Regions from separate parts of the Cupriavidus sp. SHE genome, predicted to be linked through region 1. Evidence: riboswitches for the same ligand, from Rfam matches in the RefSeq annotation. Region 1 holds a riboswitch; the other holds the start of a gene.
What was found. Region 1 has a riboswitch for glycine ahead of RN01_RS30900 (D-amino acid dehydrogenase). Riboswitches for the same ligand answer to the same signal wherever they lie in the genome.

Region 1 (14,811 bases):
CACACCCGCAAGACGCGCCCCAGCCGATACGTCCAGTCGACAACGATCAGAAGTTGTGCCGCAGACCAACGACGGCACCCAGCGCAGGGCCAACCTTGCTCAAGGTGTACGAGGACGTCAGGTTCTTGTGCAGACTTCAATGTCACCGCCCATCAGGCGCTCCCTGACTCCCCTATACTGCATCCGTCCCTTCACGGAAGCATGAACTATGGAATTCGCTCCTGGCATCAGCCAGCTTGCGGGGTTGCTGGCCGACCCGGGCCGCGCCGCGATGCTGTGGGCGCTGATGGACGGCAGCGCCCGGCCCGCCGGCGAACTGGCGTTGATCGCCGGATTGTCCGCGTCGTCGACCAGTGGACACCTGACCCGCCTCTCCGAAGGTGGTTTGCTGGTGGTGGAAACTCGCGGGCGCAATCGCTACTATCGGCTTGCCACGCCGGAAATTGGCGTGGCCATCGAGGCGCTGGCCACCGCGTCGCTGGCCAGCCAGCCGCCGCGCATGCGTGCCGTGCCCGTTTCGCGCACCACGCCGCCTGCGCTGAAGCAGGCACGAACTTGCTACGACCATTTGGCCGGGGAACTTGCTGTGGGGCTTTTCGAACGAATGTCGCAGGCGGGCTGGATCGCCGTGGACGGCACGCGGGTCGACTTGACCGGAGATGGCACGCGGGCCATGGGGCAGTTGGGCATCGACGTGGATGCGGCGCGGCGCAAGCGGCGGCAGTTCGCCTGCACGTGCCCCGACTGGAGCGAGCGCAAGCCGCATCTGGGCGGGGCGCTCGGGGCCGCGATGCTGCAGGCGATGCTGGCGCGCGGCTGGATAGAACCTACAAGCACGTCGCGCGCGCTGCGCGTGACACCGCGTGGGCAAAATGAAATCGGAAAGGTAGCGGCAGGAGAGAACAGATGGCGATAGAACTGGAAGACGATGCGCAGGACGCCGTGAGCCGGCTGTTCGCGCTGATCAACCTGGGTGACACGCAACAGACCACACGGCAGCTCACGCTACTGGAGGAAGCCCTGGAAGACGCCGAGGAAGACGACGTCGATTCGGAGGCATTGCTCTCTCAGATCAAGGAGATCATCGACTGGGAATCAGGCTTCTATGTCGACTGGAAGGACGTGGAGTCCTTCATCGGCTGCCTGAACCAGTTATGCGAGCGTATCGATCTCGAGATCGACTGGGGCACCGACGATACCGAGGATGAGGATTTCCTCGAAGGCACCAGCGTGCCCGAACTCATGGAGCTGGCGGCCGATCAGCTCCGCGTGGCGGGCTACACGCTCTGGAACTGGGATACGGGCGGCGATGCCTATGCCGGCTGGATCACGCGCAGCGAGGACGACGACGAAATGCTGGAAATCGCCGACACGCTGGGCTTCGACGCCCGCAGCGGCGACCAGCCTTTCTGACGCTCAGTCGAGGGTGATGACGGTGGGCTCGCCATCGTCATCGTTCTGATCTTCCGCGCTCTCCTCAATGCGCGTTGCGGCCGTCACGCGCGCTCCGGGCCGACGCGTTTCCGGCACACCCAGCGTTTCCTCGAGCGCATCCAGAAATGCTCGCACGCTGGCCGGCATCAGCTTGCGGGCGGGCATCAGCACATAGACCTTCAGCGGGGACGATGCGTAGCCAGGCAGCACGCGCACCAGCTTGCCCTCCACAAGTGCCTCGCGCACAAATCGCGGCGACAGGCGCGTCACGCCCAGGCCATCCACCGCGGCATTGAACCGGACTTCCGCGTTGTGCGTGCAGATGCGGGGTTCCACATCCATGGCGAAGGTTTCCACCCCATCGCGCAGGAATTCCCAACGCGTATCGTCAAGATTGCCGACCGTGGGCCAGCCTTGCAAATCCTGCGGCGTACGCGGCAGTCCGCGCTCGCGAATCAGGGACGGCGCGGCATAGAACGCGCGTTCGATCAGCACCACCCGCTTGCTGGCAAACGAGCTATCGCTCAACCCCGTGTCTGTCATGACGAAGGCCAGGTCATAGCCGTGGCGGATCAGGTCTGGCTGGTCCCAGCTCACATCGAGTTGCACGCGCAGCGAGGGATGCAGCTTGAGCAGCCGGTTCACCGTCGGCGAAAGGTGCTGCGAACCGACTTCATAGGGTGTGGCGATGCGGATCGTCCCGCTGACCTCTTCGCTGACGGACGCCGCTTCCGCGCTGATCTCGCGCAGTTCGCCGAACAGTGGCGCCACGCGATCATATAGTTGCTGGCCGCGCTGGGTGACGCGCACCCGACGCGTGGTCCGCTCGAACAATCGCACGCCGAGTTGCCCTTCCAGCCGCGCCACCGCGGCGCTCGCCGATGACTTCGGGACTTCGGCCAGTTCGGCCCCCTGTGTGAAGCCGCCCCCTTCCACCACGCGGCAGAAGATTTCCCAGTCCTTCCAGTCGATCGATTTCATTGCGCACCTTGTTCACGCGAACACCGGGAAAACCCTTACCCGATGGGGCGCGATTGTCCCACACCGCGAACAATGATGGAGTCCATGCTCTTAGTGTGGGTATTACGGGAGTATGACAGGGTCAGTTTTTTGGTGCGAATCGGATCCGGTGGCGTCTGAAGTGGCCTTGGCACGCTGCGGCAGCCCCAGCGCCTGCTCGCTGAACACGTCAGTCGATTCAACGATTGGCGCTCGGCCTCGACGGACATGCCGAGGCCGTCATCATCGTCGCGGCCCGCGCCGGGCTCCATGCCATCGAAGAAGCAGGACAGGCCACTTCCCAGCCCGCAGCCCCGCTTCGAGGCCAGTGGTCTATGGGTTGCGTTCCGCGAGCGCTTCGAGCAGCGCTTGAGACGGCACGAAGAACAGGCTGCCGGTGACTGCCTTGCTGTAGTCGAGCAGCCTGTCGTAGTTGCCCGGCGGACGCCCGACGAACATGTTCTCGAGCATCTGCTCGATTGGCGCGGGCGAGCGCGCGTAGCCGATGAAATAGGTGCCAAACTCGCCCTTGCCGGGCGAGCCAAACGGCATGTTGTCACGCAGGATCTTCACTTCCTTGCCGTCCTCTTCCAGCGTCGTCAGCGAGCTGTGCGAGCACGTCGGCTTGACCGACTCATCGAGTTCGATGTCGGACAACTTGGTCCGCCCGATGATGCGCTCCTGCGCCTCGACGGAAAGCTCGTTCCAGCCGGTCATGTCATGCAGGTACTTCTGCACGATCACGTAGCTGCCGCCTGCGAACGATGGGTCCTCGTCACCGATGATCGTGAAATCCACGGCTTCGCGGTCCACTGGATTCTCAGTGCCGTCAACAAAGCCCACCATGCTGCGCATGTCGAAGTAGCGGAAGCCATGCACTTCGTCGACCACGGTCACCGCCGCGCCGAGCCGGCCGATCAATTGGGTCGCGAGTTCGAAGCACAGATCCATATGTTCCGCGCGGATATGCAGCAGCAGATCGCCCCGTGTGGCCACGGCGCGTCGATCGCCGGCGCCGAACTCGCGGAATGCATGTAGCGATGCGGGACGCGGGCCCCCGAACAGCGCATCCCAGGCGTCTGTGCCAAAGCCGCAGACACATGACAGGTTGCCACCCGGCACACGTTTGCCGACGGACCGCACGAGCGCTGCGACATCCGCGCACCAGGCGCGCACGGTCGCGGCGTGCTCGGCACCGGGCGTCAGCGTCGCGACGATGAAGATCGCGCTGCGGGTAATGGGTTGATAGACGGCCTGGGGTTCGATCGGGTCGTTTGGCATGGGGGAGTGAGTATGGTTATAGCTTCAGACGCTGACTGCGCGAGACAGTCTTCAAGACTAGAACACGTGCACTAGTTGGGAAAGCCACACCTTGGCATGGGTTTCCGGGACCACGACCATGTTCCGTACCCCATCGTATACGGCACTCAAGCCTTGGCGCAACGCAAAGTCACGACGCGAAGTCACAAGGTCGTTCCCTCAAGGCTCCCTCTACGTCGCGACGCCCACGAACTCACCCGCTGCCTCCAGCAACCATTCGCGCAGGTGCCCCATCGCATCGCTCATTGGCTGGTTGTCGGGCACCACGAGGTAGTACGCACTCGTCGCGCGCAGTGATCGCGCCACGGGTGTCACCAGCAGCCCGCGCGTCAGGTACTCCTCCACCAGGAAACGCGGCACCAGCCCGATGCCAAGCCCCGCGCGGGCCGCGCTGATGACCATGCTGTGGTGGTCGTAGCGCGCGCCGCGCAGCGCATTGACATCGTCAATGCCGGCGGCCTCCATCCATTGCTTCCAGCCGAAACTGCGCGTGACCAGGTGCAGCAGCGGCGATCGCGCGATGTCGTTGACGCTGACCCGCTTCTTGCCGCCGAAAAAGTCCGGATGGCAGACGGCTACCGACTCCTCGCCGAACATCCGGTCCACCCGCGCGCCCGGATAGACCGCCTCGCCGAAGTGGATCGCCGCGTCGTACGGCGTGCCCTCGAACAGGAACACATCCGACTGCGCGCGGATGTTGACGATGACCTGCGGGTGGCGGGCATAGAAACCCGGCAGCCGTGGAATCAGCCACTCGACGGCCAGCGTTGGCACGCACGCCAGTTCCACCGTGCCGCCAACACCTTCGTGCGCCATGATGTCCAGCGTATCGCGCTGCAGCTTGCGCAGCATCTCGCGCACCTGGCGGCTATAGAGCACCCCCGCCGCCGTCAGCGTGATGCGCTGGTTGGCCCGGTGAAAAAGCTGCACGCCAAGCAGGCTTTCCAGCGAGGCGATCTGGCGCGATACCGCGCTCTCCGTGATGTACAGATCCGCCGCCGCGCGCCGCAGATTCAGATGCAGCGCCGCCGCGTCGAAGGCACGCAGGTTGGACAGGCTCGGAAGACGTTGGCGCATGAGGCGGGGACGGACTTGTTGACTAAAAGTCATCATCCTATACCGAAATCTCGCTTGAAACCGTCAGCTTGATGAGGAACGATTCGAACTCGCAACGCCGCGCCCCCTCTTAACGCGGCACCCCAGAACGAACAAAGACAAGCAGGACAGGGAGACAACATGAAGCGTTTGATCAGCGCCCTCGCAGCTGCCGGCCTCGCATTCGGCGCGGCGGTTCCCGGCATCGCCGCCGCCCAGGAATTCCCGGCCAAACCCGTACGCATCATCGTGCCGTATCCACCGGGCGGCACCACCGACATGGTGGCGCGCCTGATCGGCGACCAGCTCGCGATCCAGTGGAAGCAAACCGTCCTCGTCGACAACCGTCCGGGCGCGGGTGGCATCGTCGGCACCGGCACGGCGGCCAAGTCCCCGGCCGACGGGTACACGCTGCTGATGGGCTCGGTGGGCGAGTTCGGCATCAATCCGACGCTGTATAAGAAGCTGCCCTACGACGCCGGCGCCGACTTCGTGCCGGTGACGATGGTCGCCAAGGTGCCGAACGTGGTCGTGGTGTCGCCGGCCTTCGCCGAGCGCGCCCATGTGCAGACGCTGGGCGAACTGATCGCCTATCTGAAGGCACATCCCAGGCACGTGAACATGGCATCGGCCGGCAATGGCACCTCCACGCACCTCGCGGGCGAACTGTTCCAGCGCATGACTGGCACGGAGATGAGCCACGTCGCCTACAAGGGCAGCAGCCCGGCCATCGCCGACCTGATGGGCGGCAGCGTCGATGTGATGTTTGACAACCTGCCGGCTTCGCTGCCGTTCATCCGCTCCGGCAAGCTCAAGGCGCTGGCGGTGACCACGCCGGCGCGCTCGTCTGCGCTGCCCAACGTGCCGACCGTCGCCGCCGCCGGTCCGGTGCCAGGCTTCGACGCCAGCCCGTGGTTCGGCCTGCTCGCGCCCCGTGGTACCCCTGCAGCCGTTGCGCAGAAGATTAGCCAGGACCTGACGCGCGTGCTCGGCGAGCCCGCCGTGCAGGCCAAGATGCGCGAACTCGGCGCCGAACCGGCACCGAGCACGCCAGACGCCTTCGCCGAGGTTCTGAAGAAGGATCGCCAGAAGTGGGGCGACATCGTCCGACTGTCCGGCGCCTCGGTGGACTGAAAACCACCTCCGTTATTCCAACTGCTTTTCCGCGCGTCCCCCGCGCGGCACATCATCATGATTTCCAACGTCACCTCGCTCGTTTCCCTTAGCCTTGGCACCAAAGCCGCCGCGCGGCTCTCGCAACTGGTGGCCATGCCCACGCTGCCGGCCGGCAAGCTGGGTCACCCCACGCGCGCCGAGATCGCTCATGCGCTGAACCTGGTGCTGTTCGCCGGCATCCTGGATCGCGTGCCCACCGGCAAGGCCTACACGGAGGATGTAGCGGCCACGGGCGGCAAGGTGCACTTCGATCACGGCGCGCTGCGCACCGTCCGCTGGCAAGAGAACGGCGCCTTGCCCGCAGGTGAGGCAGCCTTCACGCGTATCCTGCGCCCGCTTGGCTACCGCCTCAATGGCACGTATCCGCTCGACCGCATCGGCATGACGGGCCGCTCGTATGCCCACGCCGACGCGCCGGAGGAAATCGCGCAGTTCTTCCTCAGCGAATTCCATCCCGAGCGCTACAGCGAGGACTTCCAGCAAGCCGTGAGCCGCGTCGTCGGCAACTCCGCCGATCCGCTCACGCCGCGCGCGCAGTCGCTACTGTGGGAACTGGAACGTGACGGCGCGCTGCCGCTGGCCGATGCCGGGGAACTGATCGACCTGCTGGCCCGCTGCTTCGAGCGTCAGCACGCCACGCCGCACCTGAACGACTACGAACGCCTGCTGGCCGAGTCGTCGGAGATGGCGTGGATTGCCACCGAAGGGAATGCGTTCAACCACGCCACCGACCGCGTGGAGGACGTCTTCGCGGTATCGGACGAACAGAAGCGCGTGGGCCGCCCCATGAAGGAAAAGGTCGAGGTGTCGCAAAGCGGCCGCGTGAAGCAGACCGCGTTCCGCGCCGATCCGGTTCGCCGCGCGTTCGTTGGCGCCAGCGGTGACGAGGTGGTGCGCGAGGTACCGGGTTCGTTCTACGAATTCATCACGCGCGATCGCTACGTGGACGAGGCACAGGCCATCACGCGCACGGACCTGGGCTTCGACGCCGGCAATGCGCAGGGCATCTTCAAGATGACCGCGGCGGCCTGCTGAAGCACGACGTCCGCAACCACGAGCACGCCATGGCCGCCTACCCCTTCGTTCCCGCGCTACGCGAGCCGCAAGGCTCGCCGATCCGCGAGCTGTTCAAGTATCTCTCCGACCCGGAGATGATCTCGTTCGCCGGCGGCTATCCGTCCGCCGCGTTGTTCGACGTGGAAGGCATCGGCGCGGCATCCGCACAGGCATTGCGCGAACGTCCTGCCGAGTGCCTGCAGTACGGCGCCACGGAGGGCACGCCAGCGCTGCGCAAGGCGCTGGCGGCCCTGATGGCGGAGCGTGGCGCGGCCGTCGTCCTGGACGAACTGCTCATCACCAGCGGCTCCCAACAGGGCTTCGATTTTCTCGTGCGCGCGCTGGTGGAGCCGGGCAGCCTTGTGCTGGTGGAGGAACCCACCTACTCGGCCACGCTGCAGGCACTGCGGCTGGCCGGCGCTGACGTGCGCGGCGTGCCGTCCGACCATGACGGCATGAACGTCGACGCACTGGAGGCGATGCTCGCGAACGCGCCGGCACGTCCGCGCATGATCTACACGGTGCCGACCTTCGCCAATCCAACCGGCGCCACGCTGTCGCCCGCGCGCAGGCTTCAATTGCTGGAACTGGTGGCACGGCACGAGATCGTGCTGGTCGAGGATGATCCTTACGGCGCGTTGAGCTTCGACGGTCCGCCGCCGCCATCGCTGCTCGCGCTGTGCGATCAGGTACCCGGCGCGCGCCCGTGGCTCGTGCATCTCGCGAGCCTGTCGAAGACGCTGGCGCCAGGACTGCGGCTGGGCTGGATGGTGGCCGCGCCGGAGATCGTGCGTCGCGCGGTGATCGCCAAGCAGGTGTCGGACCTGTGCACGCCGCCATGGCTGCAACTGACCGCCGCGCATTACCTTCAGGCCGGAAACCTGCCCGGGCAGATCGCGCGGGAAGTGGCGGTCTATCGCGACAAACGCGATCGGCTGACGACGGCGTTGCGCCAGGCGTTCGGCACGCGCATCCGGTTTGCGGATCCCGCCGGTGGCATGTTCCTGTGGGTATCCGTGGACGGCATCGACGACGCGGCGGCGCTGCTGCCCCATGCCATCGCAGAGAAAGTGCTGTTCGTGCCGGGCGCAGGCTTCTACGCTGAGCGTCGCGCGCGCCCCGCGTTCCGGCTGTCGTTCGTGGGCGCCGATCCGGCGCAGATCGAAGAAGGCGTGGCGCGGCTTGCCCGGGCCGCGGCGCGTGCCGGGGTATCCGTCGTCAATCCGGACTAAGCCAGGCGCTCAGACATCCAGCGTGCCGACGAAGCCGAACTCGACCGGCGTCTTCGCATAGAACAGGCGGATGTCTTCGTGACGCAGGCGCTCCAGCAGCGCCTCCACCTCTTCGACGGTGGCGACCACCGTCACCTCTTCCGGCCGATCGGCTAGTTCAATGAAGTGCCAGGAATGGAAGCGATGGTCGTGCCCGATTCCCTCTGCCGCCACCGTGTGCGTGGCGCCGCGAATCTGCATCTCCCGCATCACCTGCATCAGCCAGTGCGATAGCTGCTTGCCGTGATGTCGCCGACCTTCCTGCGTGTAGAAGGTGAGTTGATAGCCCTGCATGACATCTCCCTGCGGGTCTGGATTGGCCAGAAGCTGGAGCCCCCCACGTGGCAATTTCATCGTATGCCAGGGGGCAGCAATGGTCCAAGACCAGCCGCCGGGCCGAGAGCGCCCGATACCCCCTGGGAAACCCGGTGTTGAGAATGGCTCTCATTCTGAGTTAGGATGCCGCCATCGCCCCTTGCGGGGCTTATTGCCGGAGAAGTTCATGCAGAAGATTGCCGCTTTCCTCGTTGCCGGAGTGTTCTCGACCGCCGCTTTCGCCGGCGCCAACTGCGCCAAGCACCCGAAATCCGAATGGATGCCGGAAGCCGATGCCAAGGCCAAGATCCAGGAACAGGGCTACAACATCAAGAAGTTCAAGGTGGACGGCAATTGCTACGAGATCTACGGCACGACCAAGGATGGCAAGAAGGCCGAGATCTACTTCGACACCAAGACGCTTGAAATCGTCAAATCGGAAATCGGCAGCTAAGCATGTCGGCGCCCGCGGACCGGACGAACGCCCCCGACACGATTCGCGTCTGGGACGTGGTCGTGCGCTTCACGCACTGGAGCGTGGCGGCCATCGTCTGCTTTGACCTCGTCCAGGACTCCGGAGACAAGGTGCACCGAACCCTCGGCTACATCGCCGCCGGGCTGGTGCTGCTCCGGATCTCGTGGGGCTTCATCGGCAGCCAGCCTGCGCGTTTCCGCACGTGGCTGCCACGTCCGTCCGCCGTGCTGGCTTATGGCAAGGCACTGGTCGCCGGCCGCGCGCCGCGGCACGTCAGCCATACGCCGCTGGGCGCCGTCGCCATGCTGACCATGTGGGCGCTGATCCTGGCGCTGGCCGTCACCGGCTGGATCTCGCGTCTCGATGCGTTCTGGGGCGAGGATTTGCCAGTCGACATCCATCGCTGGCTGGCGAACGCGCTGCTGGCGCTGGTGATCCTTCATGTGGCCGCAGCCATCGCCATGAGCATCAAGGGCCGCGAGAACCTCGTCGCTGCCATGATCACGGGCCGCAAGCCACGTGATCCGCGCCGCTAGCGAATTTCTATGGCATAGTTGCCATCGCTTTACCCCGCGTGTATCGGGAGAGTCTGTGCCAGCCGCCCGGCCGACACGGCGCCGAAGGAGCAACCGCCCCGGAAACTCTCAGGCAAAAGGACCGGTACCCGCCATTGAACTCTGAAGAACCCCGGCTTGCACGTCAGCCGGCGGTACCGAAGGAGCAAGCGGCACGCGTATTGTTCGTGTGCCGCGAATCTCTCAGGTCAAGGACAGAGGGGGCGTCCGCAACCGCGCATGGTGCGCGGCGGACTGCCATCCCACGACGTCCTGAAAGACCTTCGACATGAAATCCATCGCAGTGATCGGCGGCGGCATCACCGGCGCCACGACGGCTTACGCCCTGGCCAAACGCGGGTTCTCCGTCACCCTGTTCGAACGGCACCGCTATGCGGCCATGGAAACCTCGTTCGCCAACGGCGGACAACTCTCCGCCTCCAACGCGGAAGTCTGGACGCACTGGTCCACGCTGGCCAAGGGCCTGAAGTGGATGCTGCGCAACGACGCGCCGCTGCTCGTCAACCCGCGCCCGACCTGGCACAAGCTGAGCTGGTTCGCCGAGTTCATCGCATCGATCCCGCATTACCGCCGCAACACGGTGGAGACCACGCGGCTTGCCATTGCCGCGCGCCAGCACCTGTTTGCGTGGGCGGAGGCGGAGGGCATCGACTTCGACCTCAAGCGGCGCGGCATCCTGCATATCTATCGGGACAAGGCGGGCTTCGATCACGCAGGGCAAGTCTCGAAGCTGCTCGCCGAAGGCGGACTCGAACGGCGCGCGGTGACCCCGGACGAGATGCGAAGCATCGAGCCAACGCTGGCAGGCCAGTACTACGGCGGCTACTACACCGAAAGCGACTCTACCGGCGACATCCACAAGTTCACCACCGGTATCGCTGCGGCGGCGCGCAGACTGGGCGTCCAGATGCTGTACAACCAGGACGTGAGCGCCGTATCGACCAGCGGCCGGCGAGTGACGATCGTCTCGGCTGACGATGGCCAGACGACATCGCGCGAATTCGATGCAGTGGTCGTCTGCGCCGGCGTTGCCAGCCGCGATTTCGCGCGCCAACTCGGAGACCGCGTGAACATCTACCCGGTCAAGGGCTATTCGATCACGGTCAACCTCAACGACGCCGAAAGCCAGGCCTCGGCGCCCACGGTCAGCCTGCTCGACGACGAAACCAAGCTTGTCACCAGCCGTCTGGGCGTGGACCGATTCCGCATAGCCGGCACCGCCGAGTTCAACGGCGTCGACCGCGACATCCGCGCTGACCGCATCCGTCCGCTGATCGACTGGGTCCATGCTTGCTTCCCCGGCGTCAGCACCCGCAGCGTGGTGCCCTGGGCGGGGTTGCGGCCGATGATGCCGAACATGATGCCGCGCGTCGGCCGGGGCCATGCAGCAAACGTGTTCTACAACACCGGGCATGGGCATTTGGGCTGGACGCTGTCCGCCGTGACAGCCGAGATGGTGGGGGATGTCGTGCGCCACGCCGCTACGGAGCAGCAAGGGCGCGTGGGCGTTGGCGGATTGGTGGTGGGCAACGGCTGAGGGAAGCCTTTCTTTCCGGGCGGAGAACGAAAAAAGCCCCGCTTGCGCGGGGCTTTTCGAATCTGGTGCCCAGAAGAGGACTCGGTCACCCATGCGCGACCCCGGGTTGCGCTTGCAAGCGCAACCTTTTCTCGTCCTCGCGAAAGGCCCTCAAGGGCCTTTCTTTCCGGGCGGAAAACGAAAAAAGCCCCGCTTGCGCGGGGCTTTTCGAATCTGGTGCCCAGAAGAGGACTCGAACCTCCACAGTGTTGCCACCGCTAGGACCTGAACCTAGTGCGTCTACCAATTCCGCCATCTGGGCGATGCGAGCCGCGAATTCTACAGAAGCCTGTGGAATTTGCAAGCCCCTGTGTGAATTCTCGCGAATTCATTCCGGGTCAGTTGCCGCGCAGTTCCAGGTAGAGCCCGCCATCGACCACGTAGCGGTTCCGGCCCGCCCGCTTGGCGCGGTACATGGCGCTGTCGGCGCGATGCAGCAGCGGCTCGAGGCGCGGCGCGTCGGGCACGGCGCAGACCGCGCCGACGCTGATCGTCACGAACGGCTGCACCGGCGTGCCATGGTGGGGAATGCCAAGCTCGCGTACCGCTGCCACCATCCGGCGTGCGATGGTTCGCGTCTCCTCGGACGTCGAATCCGGCAGCACCACGGCAAACTCCTCGCCACCCAGGCGGGCGCAAAACTGCGTGCCATCGAGCACGCAGGTCAACGCCGTCGCGACCTGCCGCAGGCACTCGTCGCCGCGCGGATGGCCATAGAGATCGTTGAACTGCTTGAACAGGTCGACATCCAGAATCAGCAGGCCGATTTCCGTGCCGCGTTCGTAGGCGCGTGTCACCGCGGCATGCGACTCGCGCTGGAAGTAGCGACGATTCGGAATGCCGGTCAGGGCATCGACATCGAGGTCCGCCTGGGCGCGCGACAGCTCCTGCGCGGTCTGCCCAAGCTGCATGGCCAGCGCCTGCTCGCGCGACTGATAGCGGCTGATATCGCGCATGAACACGAGCTTGCCGATTGGCTTGCCATCCATCCGGCAGACGGGCTCCACCATCAGTTCGTACTGCGCGCCCTGGGGAATCCCGGGATTCGTACCGACGTCTTCGGCCGTGGCCGGCGAAGACAGCAAGTCCTGCCACGTGGCAGGCGCCACCTCGCCTTGCGCCAGTTCCGGCAACATGCGCGCCGCTGCGGGGTTGAACTCGACGATGGTGCCGTCCAGGCCGAGGATCACGCAGCCTTCGCGGATGGTGTCGAAAACACGCAGCCGCGCGTAGTGCCCGACATCGTCCAGATGCGATCGCAGCGCACAGAACCAGACCAGCACCGTCATGACCGAGAACGTGGCCGGTGTGAGATCACCGCCGAGCGGGCCGGTCAGGCGTTCCAGATAGGCGAGATGAAAGACCAGCGGCAGCGCCAGGCCGCACGCCAGGATATTCCGCCCGCGCACCGACAACGCCGCGTTCGGCACCTTGGCCGTGATGAGGAAGTACAGGCTCAGTCCGAGCAGCGCATAGGTCCACGCCGCCATGATCGTGTAGCCGATGCCGTGGTGGAATACGGCGCCGGGTGATACACCGGGGGGCATCAGTTCGATCGAGGTCCAGACCAGATGGTGACGCTCATTGGTGAACACGAGCACGACCGACAGCACCGCCGCCATCACGGGCACCCATAGCTTCGACCAGGGCACCACGAAATGCGGCCGGCTGACATGGATCATCGCCACGAGCCAGCCAATTGGCACGGCCACGATGCCGAGGTACTGAAGCTTCGCCCAGAAGATGCGCCCGGCCATGTCCGATTCGCTGATCTCGAGCAGCCGTCCGCCGCTCCAGACCACCACGCCCCCGGCTAGCAGCAGGAACGCCCTGACCGTAGGGTCGTCACGGCGCGGCCAGGCGGCAATGGCCATGCCCACGCTGCACACCACGGCGATGGTCAGACAAAGGACGAGAGGATACGATGGCATGGAAGGTCGGCCGAACCAGATCGGGGCCCCGACTGGCTGTGCGGGGCGAACCATTATAGGCTTGCGCAGTCCGACACTGGCGCGGCGCCCGGTGGCGCCGCCAATGCACAACACATCCGGAAAACCGAACGTGCCAATCATTCTCCTGGGGCTGGCGTTACTGGCTGCCTTTGTCTACGGCGTCGTGCAGCTCTACCTGAAAGTAGCCGCCGCTTACGGCGCGATCGCCGGCACCGCCGCAGTGGTTGCGCTGCTTGCCGCCCTGACCGCGCTGGCCGTGCGCTGGCTGCAACGCTATCGGGCCATCCACGGCAAGCGCGTCAATGGCGAGCGAGTGCTCATGCTGACCGGTGACTGGGGTAGCCTGAGGCTGGACGCCGAGCGCAAGAACGGTGTCCTGGAGATGAATGGCCGGCGTGTCGTGCTGATCTTCGCCGATATCGGCGAGGCCCGCGCCGTTGCCGCCGATGGCAAGTGGCACATTGCGCTGACGCTGCACCACCACACGCCCGCAGACTGGAAGATCCCCGTCGCGGACGGCAGCACCGCCAACCGCTGGAGCAAGATCTTCACGCTGGCGGCAGCGCAGAAACTCTAGAAATCGCTGTTATCTTCACAAGGAGCCTCCGCATGACTCGATCGAACCGCCAATTGAAGCGACTGACCACCGCCAGTGCTGTCGCGCTCGTCGCCATGGTGGCCGGTTGCGCGTCGCAACCGCCCGCAGAACCGATTCCGAACCCGGGCCCCCAGGGTGGCCGTGGCACGCCGGAGGGTTGCCAGGCCGACAAGCTGGGCGACGAGGCGCTGATCGGCAAGACCGAAGCCGAGGCCGCCGCCCTGCTCAAGGGCTGTGCCTGGCGCTTCGGCAGCCGCGACGGCCAGAGCCTGCCGGCCACGATGGACTACAACCCGCAGCGCCGGTCCATCGACGTGGTGGGCGGCAAGGTCACCGCCGTTCGTCGGGGCTAACTTCGCGGATGCCTTGGCGGCTAACCTCGCCGCCAGGGCAGTACCGCATCGGGTACCGCGGTCGCTACTTCGAGCGGCTGCGGTCCGCGCCGTACGTATCCATAATGATCATCGTGCGGTCCAGCACCCCGTTGTCGTCGAAGTAAGCGCTGAAATGCGCCGGCACGTAGCCGGGCAGGTACATGCGGTACGACCACGCCTCGCGCTTCATCAACGGGTAGTACTGAATTGGCTCGCGCGGCATGCCCCAACGCTCGAGAACGTCCCGCTTGGTCCAGGCGTTGGGCTGCGCCTTGTAGATTTCGGCCTCGGTCAGCATCTGCCGGAACGCGATCAGCTTGCCCGACCCATCGAAATCGGCCGCGTAGACGTCATACCCATAGGGCTGTTTCGAGTAGATCCAGCGCAGCGTGCCGTCGGCAAGCTGATGCGTCTCGGTGGGCTTGCCAAACGTGTCGCTCACGGCCGACTGCGGACTCCCGATCATCTTCTGCCCGGTCTCCACGGGTTGCAGCGACGCACATGCGCTCAACACCAGGGCGGCGATCCCCATCCAGACGGGTAAACGAAGTTGCATGGTTGGCTCCGGTATCGGTGAGACTCTCGTGCCCAGCAT
Region 2 (14,811 bases), on a different contig from region 1:
CGGACCTGCTCCGGGCGCTCAGGGGCGCGCAACATGCCGGCGACATCAAGCCGGAGATCAGCCCGTCGATGATCGAGATCAGCACGGGGATCTGCCACGACTACGCACAGGCGCTCGAGGAGCTGAGCGTGATGCGGGACCTGATGGTCAATGCGTCACGCGGGCTGAACCTCGGCATCTGCGGCGGCGGCACGCACCCGTTCCAGGTATGGTCCGATCGCACGATTTCCGACTCGCCCCGCTACCAGTACATCTCCGAACTCTACGGCTATCTGGCCAAGCAGTTCACGGTGTTCGGGCAGCACGTGCATATCGGGTGCCCGAGCGCCGACGAGTCGCTGTTCCTGCTGCACGCCATCGGGCGCTACGTCCCGCACTTCATTGCGCTGGCCGCGTCGTCGCCGTATGTGCAGGGTGTGGATACCGGTTTTGCTTCGGCCCGTCTGAATTCGGTGGCGGCATTCCCGATGAGCGGGCGCGCGCCGTTCGTGCTGACCTGGGACGCTTTCAAGGCGTACTTCGACAAGATGCGCGCCACCGGTGTGATCGAGAGCATGAAGGACTTCTATTGGGACATTCGCCCCAAGCCGGAATTCGGCACGATCGAAGTCCGCGTCATGGACACACCGCTGACCGTGCAGCGCGCGTGCGACATCGCGGCCTATATCCAGGCGCTGGCGCGTTACCTGCTGTTGTCGCGGCCATTCATGCCTCAGGAAGACGACTATCTGGTCTACACGTTCAACCGCTTCCAGGCGTGCCGCTTCGGGCTGGAGGGCGAGTATGTGCATCCGAATGAACTGACTCGGATGCCGATTGCCGACCATATCCTGTCGATCTGCGATGCGCTCGAGCCACATGCGGAAGCGCTAGGTTCGCTGGAGGCGCTATCGAATATCCGCGCGCTGGCGGCGAGCCGCAGCAACGACGCGCATTGGGTGCGCGCCGCCAATCGCGATGCGCACAGCCTGCGCGATATGGTGCGACAGACCTGCGAACAGTGGGGGGGTTGAGGCAAGGCGCTGCGCCGAGTTTGCGCAGCGCTCAACTCACGCGCCGTGCGGCACACTTTCCCCGTCGCGGCCGGTGACCAGACCGAGCTGCTGATTGGCCGGCACGGCCACGTCGATCAGCTTTGGCCGGGGCAGGTTCAGGCCGCGCATCATCACGATGAACTCGTCGCGTGTACGACCCGCCACCCGGCTGTTGGTGGCGCGCTCCTGACCGATCGTGGACTCGGTGCGGCCCTTGTAGTCATGCGCCGGATAGACACGCGTGTCGTCGGGCAGGCGGAAGAGTTTCTGCGTCAGGCTGTCGAACAGCGTGCCCGCATCGCCGGACTGGAAATCGGTGCGGCCGCAGCCGTCGATCAGCAGCGCATCGCCGGTGAAGATGCGGCGCACCACACCATCGGTGGTGGGCTCCTCCCACAGATAGCTCATGCTGCCGGCGGTATGCCCGGGCGTGTGGATGGCCCGTAGCACCTGATTGCCGAAGCGGAGCGTGTCACCGTCGATGAGTTGCTTCTGCGCGGGCTTGATGTCGCAGCCCGACGGCGCCGCCGTGTGGGCGCCGGTCTGCTGCGCCAGATGCCCCGCCGACGTGATGTGGTCGGCATGGGCATGTGTTTCCACCACCCAGGTCAGCTTGGCGCCGGTGTCGGCAAGTATGCCGAGGTCACGCTCGTACTGGCGGTCCACGGGATCGATCAGCACCGCCTCATGGGTGTCCGCGTCGATCAGCAGATAGGTGTAGGTGGACGACGTTTCGTCGAAAAGCTGATGGAAGGTCTGCATGGCCGTGTTGTTTTTGGCAAACCGAAGGTGCCTCAATCATACGTCGGCCATCGGTGCCTGCAACCTGCGTGGGTAACTGGAGGCACCCGGAATCAGCATTCCACGATATTGACCGCCAGGCCGCCTCGTGCGGTTTCCTTGTACTTGGTCTTCATGTCCGCGCCGGTTTCGCGCATGGTCTTGATGACCGAGTCGAGCGAGACGTAGTGCGTGCCGTCGCCGCGCAGGGCCATGCGCGCCGCATTGACCGCCTTGACCGCCGCCATGGCATTGCGCTCGATGCAGGGAATCTGCACCAGTCCGCCCACGGGGTCGCAGGTCAGGCCGAGGTTGTGCTCCATGCCGATCTCGGCGGCGTTTTCCACCTGCTCGGGCGTGCCCCCGAGCACGGCCGCCAGCGCGCCGGCCGCCATCGAGCAGGCCACGCCGACTTCACCCTGGCATCCGACCTCCGCGCCGGAGATCGACGCGTTGAGCTTGTAGAGCAGACCGATCGCGCCCGCCGTCAGCAGGAAATCCACCGCGCCCTGTGGGTTCGCGCCCGGAATGAAGCGGTCGTAGTAGTGCAGCACTGCCGGAATGATGCCCGCCGCGCCATTGGTGGGCGCCGTGACCACGCGGCCACCCGCCGCGTTTTCTTCGTTGACGGCGATTGCGTACAGGTTGACCCAGTCCATGACCGAAAGCGGATCGGAAAGGGTGCGCTCGGCGCGTTCGGTCAGGTTGCGATACAGCTCGGGCGCGCGGCGGCGCACCTTGAATGGCCCGGGCAGTTCGCCATCGGTGCGGCAACCGCGTGCCACGCATTGCTGCATCACGTCCCAGATGTGGAGCAGGCCGTCCATGACCTCCTGCTCGGAGCGCCACGTGAGTTCGTTCTCCAGCATGAGCCGGGCAATCGACTTGCCGCTGGCGTGGGCCATCTCGAGCATCGCGCGTCCGCTGCGGAACGGATGCGGCAACTGGCGCTCGGCCGCTTGCAACTGCGTGTTGGGTGCGCCCGCCGTGACGATGAAGCCACCACCCACGGACAGATAGCGGGCCTCGCGTCGTGAGGTGCCGTCCGCATCGTAGGCGTGGAATTTCATCCCGTTGGGGTGCTCGGCCATTGCCTCGCGGCGATAGAACGCGATGTGGTCGCGCTCTACGAATGGCACCGTATGCGTGCCGAGCAGCGAGAGCTGGCGGCTCGCGCGCAGCGCGGCGAGCTTGGCGTCGATGGTGTTCGGGTCGACCGTGTCCGGCGCTTCCCCCATCAGGCCCAGGATCACGCCCTTGTCGGTGCCGTGTCCCTTGCCCGTCGCACCCAGCGAGCCATACAACTCCACGCGCACACTGGCCACCTGCGGCAGCAGCCCGTCACGCTCCAGCCCGTGGGCAAACATCAGGGCGGCGCGCATCGGGCCGACGGTATGCGAACTGGACGGGCCAATGCCCACCTTGAACAGATCGAAGACGCTGACTGCCACGGCTGACTCCGGTAATGCGCCGCCAATAGGGGGCGCCGGCACAGGTTCCGGCCGGCGACGCCGGGGTGTCCCCGACGCCGCCGCGTGCTAAGGCGGAGGCAGGTGCCTCAGCCTTCAGCGTACTCGCTCAATGGCACGCACGAGCAGAACAGATTGCGGTCGCCGTACACGTTGTCCGCGCGGCCAACCGGCGGCCAGTACTTCTGCGTGCGCAGCGATGCCACCGGGTAGGCGGCTTCCTCGCGCGTGTACTTGTGGTTCCACTTGTCGCTGACCACCACGGCGGCCGTGTGCGGCGCGTGCTTGAGCGGGTTGTCTTCGCGATCGAAGCTGCCGTCCTCGACACGCGCGATCTCGCCACGGATGGCGATCATCGCGTCGATGAAGCGGTCGAGCTCGTGCAGTGCCTCGCTCTCGGTCGGCTCGATCATCAGCGTGCCCGGCACCGGGAAGCTCATGGTCGGCGCGTGGAAGCCGTAGTCCATCAGGCGCTTGGCCACGTCCTCGTTGCTGATGCCGGTGGCCTTCTGCAGCGGGCGCAGATCCAGGATGCACTCGTGCGCCACCAGGCCGTGCTGGCCCGTGTAGAGCACCGGGAAGTGCGGCGACAGACGCCGGGCCACGTAGTTGGCCGTCAGGATCGCGTTCTCGGTGGCGGCGGTCAGGCCGGCCGAGCCCATCATCGCGATATACATCCACGAAATCGGCAGGATGCTGGCCGAGCCGAACGGCGCGGCCGAGACACCGCCGATGCCGTTCTCGTCACGACGATAGCCGACGCTGTCCTGGTTCGGCAGGAAGTCCGCCAGATGCGCGCCCACTGCCACCGGGCCGACGCCCGGGCCGCCACCGCCGTGCGGAATGCAGAACGTCTTGTGCAGGTTCAGGTGGGACACGTCGCCACCGAACTGGCCCGGCGCGGCCACGCCGACCATCGCGTTCATGTTCGCGCCGTCAACGTAGACTTGCCCGCCGTGCTTGTGCACGATGTCGCAGATCTGCTGCACGCCCTGCTCGAACACGCCGTGCGTGGACGGGTAGGTGATCATGATCGCGGCCAGGTTCTTGCTGTGCTGCTCGGCCTTCCTGGCCAGATCTTCCAGATCGACGTTGCCGTTCTCGTCGCAGGCCACCACCACCACCTTCATGCCGGCCATCTGCGCCGACGCCGGGTTGGTGCCGTGCGCGGACGACGGGATCAGGCAGATATCGCGATGGCTTTCGCCACGGCTCGCGTGATAGGCATGGATGATCAGCAGGCCCGCGTACTCGCCCTGCGAGCCGGCGTTCGGCTGCAGGCTCACCGCGGCGTAGCCGGTGGCGGCGCACAGCATCGCCTCAAGCTGGTCGATCATTTCGCGATAGCCGACGGTCTGGTCGAGCGGCGCGAACGGGTGGATGTTGCTGAACTCGGGCCACGTCACCGGGATCATCTCGCTGGTGGCGTTGAGCTTCATGGTGCAGGAGCCCAGCGGGATCATCGTGCGGTCGAGCGCGAGGTCCTTGTCGGCCAGCGCGCGCAGGTAGCGCAACATCTCGTGTTCGGCGTGGTGCGTGTTGAACACCGGGTGCGTGAGGTACGCGCTCTGGCGCGCCAGCGTCGCCGGGAAGCCGTCCTGCACCGAGGCCTCGATCGTGTCGAAGTCGGGCACGGCCTTGCCGTGCGCGAAGATTTCCCACAGCGCGATCACGTCGTCGCGCGATGCGGTTTCATCGAACGAGATGCCGATGCGCGTGGCGTCGACGTGGCGCAGATTGATGCCACGTGCCGTGGCCGATGCATGGAACGCCTCGGTGTTGAAGCCGGTCTCCAGCGTCAGCGTGTCGAAGAACGTAGCGTTCAGCCGCGTGTGACCCAGCGTCTTCAGGCCGGCGGCCAGCGTGGCAGTCAGGCGATGCACGCGCTGGGCGATGCGCTTGAGGCCCTGCGGACCATGGTAGACCGCGTACATCGACGCCATCACGGCCAGCAAGACCTGCGCCGTGCAGATGTTCGACGTGGCCTTCTCGCGGCGGATGTGCTGTTCGCGCGTCTGCAGCGCCAGACGATAGGCCTTGTTGCCTTGCGCATCGATCGTCACACCGACCAGACGGCCCGGCATCGAGCGCTTGAATTCATCTTTCACGGCCATGTAGCCCGCGTGCGGGCCACCGAAGCCGAGCGGCACGCCAAAGCGCTGCGAGTTGCCCACGGTCACGTCGGCGCCCCATTCGCCCGGCGCGGCGATCAGCGTCAGCGCCAGCAGATCGGCAGCGGCCACGACGCGACCACCGGAGGCGTGCACGGCTTCGGCAATCGCGCGGTAGTCGGCCACATCGCCATTCACGCCCGGGTACTGCAGGAGCACGCCAAAGGCATGGGCCTGCGCGGCGTCAGCGGCGGGGCCGACCTTGACCTCGATGCCGAGCGGCAGGGCGCGCGTGCGAACCACTTCCAGCGTTTGCGGCAGGACGTCTTCAGCCACGTAGAACGTGTTAGATGCGTGCTTGTTCACGCGCTGCAGCAGCGTCATCGCCTCGGCGGCAGCGGTGCCTTCGTCGAGCATCGACGCGTTGGCGATATCCAGGCCGGTCAGGTCAGTGATCATCTGCTGGAAGTTCAGCATCGCTTCCAGACGACCTTGCGAGATTTCGGGCTGGTACGGCGTGTACGCGGTGTACCACGCCGGGTTCTCGAAGATGTTGCGCAGGATGACGCCCGGCGTGAGCGTGTTGTAATAGCCTTGGCCAATGAAGCTCTTGAGCACGCGGTTCTTGCCCGCCAGCGCGCGCAGGCGGCCGAGCGCGGCCTCCTCGGTCAGCGGTGCGGTGAATTCGCCCAGCGACATGCCGTCACGGCGACGGATCGCGGCGGGCACCACGGCGTCGATCAGCGCGGCGCGGCTCTCGAAACCGAGCACCTTGAGCATGTGTTGCTGTTCGGCGGAATCGGGGCCGATATGACGGGCGGCGAAGGCGTCGCGCGCCTCCAGTTCGGCCAGCGTGGGCCGGGCACCTTGGGCGGCAGCGTTCATGGGGAGCGGGGCGTTCATGGCAAGGAATCTCGTGGGGGCGCGGCGGCAGGTGGTCAGCCTGGCCGCCGCGTTTGCGGCATCGAATCAGTCGGGGTGTCGGGGCTCAGGCGCCGACGCTGGCCTTGTAAGCGTCGGCACTCATCAGGCCGTTCACGTCGTCGCTGTTGGCCGGCTTCAGCTTGAACAGCCAGGCGTCGAACGCATTGGCGTTGACCGATTCCGGCGAGGCCGAGGCGGCTTCGTTCACGGCGATCACTTCGCCAGCCACCGGGGCGTAGATGTCGGAGGCGGCCTTTACCGATTCCACCACGGCAAGCGCGTCGCCGGCGCCGACCGACTTGCCCACTTCGGGCAGTTCCAGGAAGACGATGTCGCCGAGCGCGTCCTGCGCGTGATCGGTGATGCCGATCGTCAGCGTGCCGTCGGATTCGACGCGCACCCATTCGTGCGACTCGGTGTACTTCAGGTCAGCGGGGAAATTCATTGAGGTTCTCCGGAATGCAGTGTGTTTCTTGTTTCAGGCATCCCCCTGGCTGGCCCGCCGGGGGGATGTAAGGGCGACCGTTGGTGTGAAGCCGGGCGATGCCTCAGCTCACGAGTGCCTTGCCATTGCGCACAAACGGCAGTTTAACCACAGTCGCGGTCAGTCTGCGGTCGCGAATCTCCACCTGCACCTCGGTGCCGGGGGCAATGTCGCGGGGAAGGCGGGCAAAGGCGATCGACTGCGACAGCGACGGGCTGAATGTGCCGCTGGTGATTTCGCCGTCGCCGGCCGGTGTGATGACCTTCTGGTGCGCGCGCAGCACGCCACCCTTGTCTCGCAGGATCAGGCCGGCGAAGGTCTTTTGCTGGCCGCTGGCCAGCAGTGCCGACTTGCCGATGAAGTCGCGTTCGCTTTGCAGGTCGACGGTCCACGACAGTCCCGCATCGAGCGGCGAGGTGTGGATATCCATGTCCTGGCCGTACAGGTTCATGCCGGCTTCCAGCCGCAGCGTGTCACGCGCGCCGAGTCCGGCGGGACGCACGCCCGAGGCGGACAGCTTTTCCCAGATGCCCGCGACGTTCTCCGCCGGCACAACGAGTTCGAAGCCGTCTTCGCCGGTGTAGCCGGTACGGGCCACCATCAGTTCACCCATCTCGGCGTCGTGCACCACCACCGCGTTGAACGGCTTGAGCGTGTCGGCGGGCTGGGTCGACGGGAATGCGTCGTACACCTTCTGGCGCGCGTTCGGACCCTGCACTGCAACAATCGCCAGCTTGCTCACGCCGGCCGGGGCCAGGTCGCCACGGCGCGGGGTGATCGTCACGCCGCTGCCGGTGGCCGTGTTGCGGGACTGGATCCATTCGATGTCGCCGACGGCCGTGCTGGCGTTGACCACCAGGCGGAACCGGTCCTCGGCAAAGAAGTAGACGATCAGGTCGTCGATGACGCCGCCTTTCTCGTCGAGCATGCACGAATAGAGCGCCTTGCCCGGCGTTTGCAGCTTGTCGATGTTGTTGGCCAGCAGGCCGCGCAGGAAGGCGCGCGTGTGGGTGCCGCTCAGGTCCACCACGCACATGTGGGAGACGTCGAACATGCCGGCGTCAGCGCGTACCGCGTTGTGTTCCTCGATCTGGGAGCCGTAGTTGACCGGCATGTCCCAACCGCCGAAGTCGACCATGCGGGCGCCGAGGGCGCGGTGGATGGCGTTGAGGGGCGTGGCCTGGAGCGTCATGGATATCCTTGGGGGCGCTCGGTTCGAAAACCGTGGTTCGAAAACGAAAAAAGGGTCATCCGCCGCAGCGTCCGGTCGCGCCAATGCGCTACCAGTCCGCTGCCGCGAATGACCCCTCTGTCCTCGATACCTGAGAGATTACGAAGCGTGGTGCTTCGTGCGCCCCTTCGGTGGACATGCTCACCATTGCCTTGCAATAGCGGATGTCGCTCTCCAGAGTGCGGCATGCATTGTGTGCATGTTGCATGCCGATCCAGCCAGTCCATGGTGCCTGAGAGTTTTCGGGTGATACCCCTTCGGCGGCGCAATCGCTGCGCGCTCTCCCGGCCGGATGCGCGTGAATGTACGGGACCGGTCTGCCTTTGTCAAACCTCGTGCGGCAGGCCCGGCCCCGTGCGTGGTCGCCCGTTGCGGGCGGCCCTCGCCAACCTGTCAGTGGCCGTCATCGCGCCCGGTAACAGGCCTTTGATGAGCGGCCCTGGGACAACCCTTAGTGACCCTTGGTCGTGACGTTACCGATCACGCCACCCACGGCGGCGCCGCCGAGCGTGCCCAGCGCGCTGCCTTCGGTCAGTACGGCGCCACCCACGGCACCGACGCCCGCGCCGATCGCCGTGTTGCGCTGCTTCGGCGTCATGTCGGCACAGCCGCCAAAGGCAGCAAGCGTGACACCAATCAGTGTGAGCTTCGAAATCGTGCGGAACGTAGTCATATGGCCTCCAGTGCTTTGTTGTCGACATGCGGTACTGCCACGCGCGCCAGCCATGCGGCACGCTGTGATAAGTGAGAGGCCGATGCCGTGCCCGGGTGCCCGCGGCTTACGATTGTTACGGGCTCGAAACGCTTGCCGTAGGACGGTCTCCGACACACGTGCAGGGTGCGACCAGACACGAGGCGCGTGACACGAGGCGCGTGTTAACATCGCCAGCTTTGGCGCACCGGCTCCGGTGTGCTTCATCCGCGCCTTTTCGGCCGATCCTGGCCAATCCTCATCAAAGATCACATGTCCCACGGGCTCAATTCCGCGCAATCCGAAGCCGTTCGCTATCTCGACGGGCCATGCCTCGTCCTGGCGGGTGCCGGATCGGGCAAGACGCGCGTGATCACGCAGAAGATCGCGCACCTGATCGAGGACAAGGGGTTCGAGCCGCGCCACATCGCCGCCGTCACGTTCACCAACAAGGCGGCCAAGGAGATGCAGGAGCGCATCGGCAAGCTGATGGAGGGCAAGACCACGCGCGAGGGCAAGCGGATTCCGCTCAAGCAACTCACGGTCTGCACGTTCCATTCGCTCGGCGTGCAGATCCTGCGCATGGAAGCCGAGCACCTTGGCCTGAAGCCGCAGTTCTCGATCATGGATTCCGATGACTGCTTCGGTCTGGTGCAGGAGCAGCTTGGCACCACGGACAAGAAGCTGATCCGCAGCGTGCAGGGCACGATCTCGCTGTGGAAAAACGGCATGATCGATCCGGAGACGGCACTCGCGCAGGCGAGCGATGCCGACGAGCACCAGGCCGCGATGGTGTATCGCAATTACGTGGCCACGCTGCACGCGTACCAGGCGGTGGACTTCGACGACCTGATCCGCCTGCCCGCCGAACTGTTCGCGCGCGACGAAACCGTGCAACTGAAGTGGCAGAACCGCCTGCGCTACTTCCTCGTCGACGAATACCAGGACACCAACGCGTGCCAGTACCAGTTGCTCAAGCTGCTGGCCGGTGGCTCGCATCTGCGCGCGCCGGCGTTCACCGCAGTGGGTGATGACGATCAGGCGATCTATGGCTGGCGTGGCGCCACGCTCGACAACCTGCGCCTGCTGCAGACCGATTTTCCGAGTCTGAAGGTGGTCAAGCTCGAACAGAACTACCGTTCGACCGTGCGGATTCTGGAAGCCGCCAACGCGGTGATCGCCAACAACCCGAAGCTGTTCGACAAGAAGCTGTGGTCGGAACACGGCATGGGCGATCCGATCGCGATCCACCCGATGAACGACGAGGAGCACGAGGCAGAGTCGGTGGTGTTCCGGCTGTCCGCGCACAAGTTCGAGCGGCGCGCGCAGTTCCGTGACTACGCAATCCTCTATCGCGGCAATCACCAGGCCCGGCTGTTCGAACAGATCCTGCGCCGCGAGCGCATTCCGTATGTGCTCTCCGGCGGTCAGAGCTTCTTCGACAAGGCCGAGATCAAGGACATCTGCGCGTACCTGCGCCTGATCGCCAACCCCGACGACGATCCCGCATTCATCCGCGCGATCACCACGCCGCGTCGTGGCGTGGGCAACACCACGCTTGAAGTGCTCGGCACGTTCGCGGGCCAGGCCAAGGCATCGCTGTTCGAGGCGGCCATGATGGGTGGCATCGAGGCAAAGCTGCAGCCGCGCCAGCTTGAGCCGCTGCGCACGTTCTGCGAGTCGATGGTGCGGCTGGCCGATCGTGCGAAGACGGACCCGGCCACGGTGGTGCTTGACGATCTCATGGAAGGCATCCACTACGAGGCCTACCTCTACGACACCTTCGACGAGCGGCAGGCGCAATCGCGCTGGACCAACACGCTCGAATTCCTCGACTGGCTCAAACGCAAGGGCACGCGTCCCGAGCCGGAAGGCGAGGGCGAAGCCACCGGATTCGACACCGCCGATGGTTTCGGTGATGAAGGCAAGAACCTGCTCGAGCTTACGCAGACCGTGGCGCTGATGAGCATGCTGGAAGGCCGCGAGGAAGATCCCGATGCGGTGCGACTGTCGACGCTGCACGCGTCGAAGGGGCTGGAGTATCCGCACGTGTTCCTGGTCGGCGTGGAGGAGGGCATCCTGCCTCACTCGCGCGAGGACGAGGAAATGGGCGACGAGAAGATCGAGGAGGAGCGCCGCCTGATGTATGTGGGCATCACGCGCGCGCAGCGCAGTCTGCAGATCAGCTGGTGCCGGAAGCGCAAGCGCGCCCGCGATACGTATTCGTGCGAGCCGTCGCGTTTCATCGCCGAGATGAAGCTCGAGGACAGTCCCGCCCCGAAGGACGAGACCCCGGCGATGAGCCCGAAGGATCGTCTGGCCGGGCTCAAGGCGCTGCTCGGCAAGCCTGCTGCGGGATGATTGATACAAGCCGGACAAGCTTCGCGATGACCGGCTCTCTACGATTGGAATGCGCGCTTTCGTCTCGGCGTCTGTCGCGACACACCGCGCCTACCCTTCGGTTTGCGGTGTGTGCTGGGCGCATGCGAGCCCGGCTTCTTCCCTGTTGAGCGCTCCCGGATGCGGCAGCACCGGGGGCGTTTTTTTCCGCCTCTCGCCGCTTGTGGCGTTTTGAGCACGTATCAAGTTTGATACAAAACCGGCATCGCTTGTAATGGGCAAGCTGGTACATTGGGTGCTCCATCCGGCCGCGGTTCCGCGGCCGTTCCCATCCGCAAGCTCGCCATGGACCTGTCCCCCGCTCTGCCAATCCGCCTGCTGATCGTCGACGACGACCCACAAATCCGGGCCATGCTGGCCGAATACCTCGCCACATTCGGCATGGAGGCCGAAGGTGCCGAAGGCGGCACTGCCATGCGTGCGGCGATGTCGAAGCAGGAATACGACCTCGTCATCCTGGATCTCTCGCTGCCTGGCGAGAACGGCCTGACGTTGTGCCGCGAAATCCGGGAGTCCAGCAACCTGCCTGTGATCATGCTGACCGCCCGCGCGGAACTGGCCGATCGCGTGGTGGGACTCGAGGTGGGCGCGGACGACTACGTGACCAAGCCGTTCGAGATGCGTGAGTTGGTGGCGCGCATCCATACCGTGCTGCGTCGCAGCCGTGCCGACGTGCGACGTCCGGCGCCGGCCGCGCCCGGGCATGAAGTCCGGTTCGCGGCATGGCGACTGAACACCACGCTGCGCCAACTGGTGGATGCCGAGGACACGGTGGTGCCGCTTTCCAACGCGGAATTCCGGTTGCTGCTGACGTTCATCGAGCATCCCAATCGGGTGCTCGATCGCGAGATGCTGATCAACACCGCGCGTGGACGCGATCTGGACGTGTTCGATCGCAGCATCGACCTGCTGGTGTCCCGTCTGCGCCAGAAGCTGCGTGACGATCCGCGCGACTCGGCACTGATCCGCACCGTGCGTGGCGAAGGGTACGTCTTCACGGGCACCGTGGAGCACTGACGGCATGGCCGCGCAGATGCCGCCGTCGGCGGACGATCCACCGATGGTGCGGCCCGAATTGCGTTCCAGCGCATTGGAGACACCCCGAAGGCGCTTCGATTCGATGTTCGTGCGGCTGTTCTTCGTGATGGCCGCGATCATGCTTGCCGTTCACGTGCTGGGCGTGACCGTGATCGAGGGGTTCTTCCCGCGCCCGGGTTCGGAGCGCTACATGGAACGGATGCGCCGCGCCGCCTCGGAAGCCGAGGCTGCCGGCCACCCATTGCCTGCACCACTGCCGGGCGCGTTCGCATCGCTCAGCCATCCGCACGGGCCGCCACCACCGCCCAATGATGACGATGACGACGGCGACAACGACGGGCCCCCGCTGCATCCCGACGCATTCCGCATGCAGAAAGGCGGCGTACTCATGCCGCCCGGACCACCTGGGCCATCTGGGCCACCGTCCGGTTTCCATATTCGAGGTCTCTGGCCGCCGCACCTGGGCATGTTGTTCCAGCTCGTGGCCATCCTGATTGCGTCGTGGGTTGGCGCGCGTCTGCTGGCGCGGCCCGTGCAGCAACTGGCCAGTGGCGCGAACCGGCTGGCGCAGGACGTCCACGCGCCACCGCTGGAGGAGGAGACGGGGCCAGCCGAAGCGCGCGACGCTACCCGGGCACTGAACCTGATGCAGCAGCGCATTCGCACTCAACTGGCGCAGCAATCACGCTTCCTGGCGGCGGTGTCGCACGATCTGCGCACGCCGCTGACGCGCATGAGCCTGCGCATCGAGCGCATCGAGGACAACAACGTGCGCTACCGTCTGCGCCAGGATCTGGCCGAGATGAACGGACTGATCGACGCTACGCTGTACTACCTGCGCGAGCGAGACGATGCCGCCGGCCCGCGCCAGCGCGTGGACGTGCTGGCACTGCTGCAGGCCATCGTCGACGATGCCCAGGAAATGGGCCAGGACGTGCGGCTTTCCGGCACTGCTGTGCCGCTGCTGGCGTACCCGGCCGAACTGCGCCGCGCGGTGGTCAATCTGGTGGAGAACGCGCACCGGTACGGCGGCGCCGCTCATATCGTGCTGACCGACAGCGCCGAGCGGGTGATCATCGACGTGTCCGATAACGGCCCGGGGATTCCGCCTGCGGAACTCCAGCGCGTGCTGGAGCCGTTCTATCGCGTGGAGTCGTCGCGCAGCCGTGCCACAGGTGGCGTGGGAATGGGATTGGCGATCGCCGCCGACATCGTGGCGCGGCACGGCGGGGAACTGACGCTAAGCAACCGTACCGAGGGCGGACTGCGGGTACGCATTGTGCTGCCGCGCGCCTGACGGGGCGTCGGGGCATCGATTGCCTAGGCGCGTTGGGGCACACCGCTCTTGTTGATCGGCGCCAGTTGCACGTACTGCGAACCGCGTAGTCCGCGCGTGAAGTCGAGCGTGAAATCGCCAACGTCGACGCGCGTCTGCAGCGCGCGACGTAGCTCTACCGGTCCGGGCGCCTTGGTTCCGCTGGCCGCGCGCACCAGCCACGCGGCGCCAATGTAGCCGGCCAGCGTGGCGGGCGAGGGCGGCTCGTCGAGGTACTGCTTCATGCGCGCGACATGCTCTTTCACCACACGCAGCGTCGACTCCTGCGGCCCCGGCGCGATCTGCGTCACCACCATCCCGCCCGCATAGCCGGTGCCGAGGATTTCACGCGCCGACAACGGGCTGACAGCCGACAACCCCACCAGGAATCCGTACCAGTTCTGCGCAGCCAGCGCGCGACCCAGGCTGCCGTAGGCGAGCGTGTCGCCGCCGACGATCACCGCACCCGGACGGCCCGCCGCAATGCGGCGCGCGCTCTCGTCGAAGTTGCCCGTGAGCGGCACCGTCTGTACCGACATGGCTTTCTCCAGCCGCGACAGCCAGGGCGTGCCTGCAGCGAGCGTGCCCGCCGCGAAATCGGGAGAGACCGCCAGTGTTACCGCGGTCAGTCCGAAGCCGCGTAGCTGACGTACTGCTGCGTCGAGTTCGGATTGATAGTCGGCGCGCGTGAACCAGACGTTCTCGGCATTCAGCGAGAGCCCCGACAGCGGTGCCACGATCTGCACGCCACGGCGCGACAGTTCGGTGGAAGCCGCGAGCGCGGGCAGCAATGCATCGCCGGGCCCGAACAGCACTTCGGCATGTTCGCTGTCGGCCAGTGCCACTGCCTGGGCCGTGGCGCCACGCGGATTCGTATCGGCATCGCGTGCGACGTGGACGATACGCAGGCTGCCGTTGGACGCGTTGTACGCGTCGAACAGCACCTTCGCGCCGGCCAGGTAGTCGCGCGAAAGATCGGCCTGCGGGCCGGTGCGATCGACCAGTTGGCCGACGACAAGCTGGCGGCGCGCGCCCGATGGCGCAGGCTGCGCGAATGCGGTTTGCGGCGCGATTCCAGCCAGTGATGACAACGCGCCGAGCGAACCCAGTGCGCCCAGTGCGCCGAGTGAGCGCCGACGCCCTGCAGACGCGGGCACGCATGACGATATCGACTGCGGTGGGGCTTGGCGCATGGCAGTGGTTCGGAAGCGGTGTGAGCGAAAAAAGGACGCCGCGCAGCACAGGGCTGCGAGACCGGGCCGAGACTATCGGCGCTTCATGACGCTCCCGTGACCTGCACGCGACTTGGCTCCCCACGTCGGCGGGGCTGGCGG

Region 2: linked by a shared signal. The riboswitch ahead of gcvT (glycine cleavage system aminomethyltransferase GcvT) and the one ahead of RN01_RS30900 (D-amino acid dehydrogenase) in region 1 are both predicted to bind glycine.

Annotation. Positions count from the first base shown of each region.
Region 1 is NZ_JWMB01000087.1:6,194-21,004, forward strand. It holds gene RN01_RS30845 (helix-turn-helix transcriptional regulator) at 209-916, shown strand; gene RN01_RS30850 (hypothetical protein) at 907-1,413, shown strand; gene RN01_RS30855 (LysR family transcriptional regulator) at 1,417-2,415, opposite strand; gene RN01_RS30860 (Dyp-type peroxidase) at 2,767-3,714, opposite strand; gene RN01_RS30865 (LysR substrate-binding domain-containing protein) at 3,925-4,830, opposite strand; gene RN01_RS30870 (tripartite tricarboxylate transporter substrate binding protein) at 4,990-5,982, shown strand; gene RN01_RS30875 (DUF1338 domain-containing protein) at 6,040-7,059, shown strand; gene RN01_RS30880 (PLP-dependent aminotransferase family protein) at 7,089-8,312, shown strand; gene RN01_RS30885 (DUF190 domain-containing protein) at 8,322-8,645, opposite strand; gene RN01_RS30890 (PepSY domain-containing protein) at 8,854-9,120, shown strand; gene RN01_RS30895 (cytochrome b/b6 domain-containing protein) at 9,123-9,677, shown strand; glycine riboswitch at 9,712-9,811, shown strand; gene RN01_RS30900 (D-amino acid dehydrogenase) at 9,985-11,253, shown strand; tRNA gene RN01_RS30905 (tRNA-Leu) at 11,468-11,554, opposite strand; gene RN01_RS30910 (diguanylate cyclase domain-containing protein) at 11,631-13,223, opposite strand; gene RN01_RS30915 (hypothetical protein) at 13,354-13,821, shown strand; gene RN01_RS30920 (hypothetical protein) at 13,854-14,195, shown strand; gene RN01_RS30925 (hypothetical protein) at 14,260-14,772, opposite strand.
Region 2 is NZ_JWMB01000008.1:103,781-118,591, forward strand. It holds gene RN01_RS03885 (YbdK family carboxylate-amine ligase) at 1-1,013, shown strand, start outside; gene RN01_RS03890 (MBL fold metallo-hydrolase) at 1,050-1,796, opposite strand; gene RN01_RS03895 (L-serine ammonia-lyase) at 1,889-3,265, opposite strand; gene gcvP (aminomethyl-transferring glycine dehydrogenase) at 3,373-6,297, opposite strand; gene gcvH (glycine cleavage system protein GcvH) at 6,383-6,763, opposite strand; gene gcvT (glycine cleavage system aminomethyltransferase GcvT) at 6,867-7,994, opposite strand; glycine riboswitch at 8,102-8,221, opposite strand; glycine riboswitch at 8,243-8,330, opposite strand; gene RN01_RS03915 (glycine zipper 2TM domain-containing protein) at 8,485-8,706, opposite strand; gene RN01_RS03920 (UvrD-helicase domain-containing protein) at 8,998-11,085, shown strand; gene RN01_RS03925 (response regulator) at 11,410-12,141, shown strand; gene RN01_RS03930 (ATP-binding protein) at 12,146-13,459, shown strand; gene RN01_RS03935 (ABC transporter substrate-binding protein) at 13,483-14,670, opposite strand.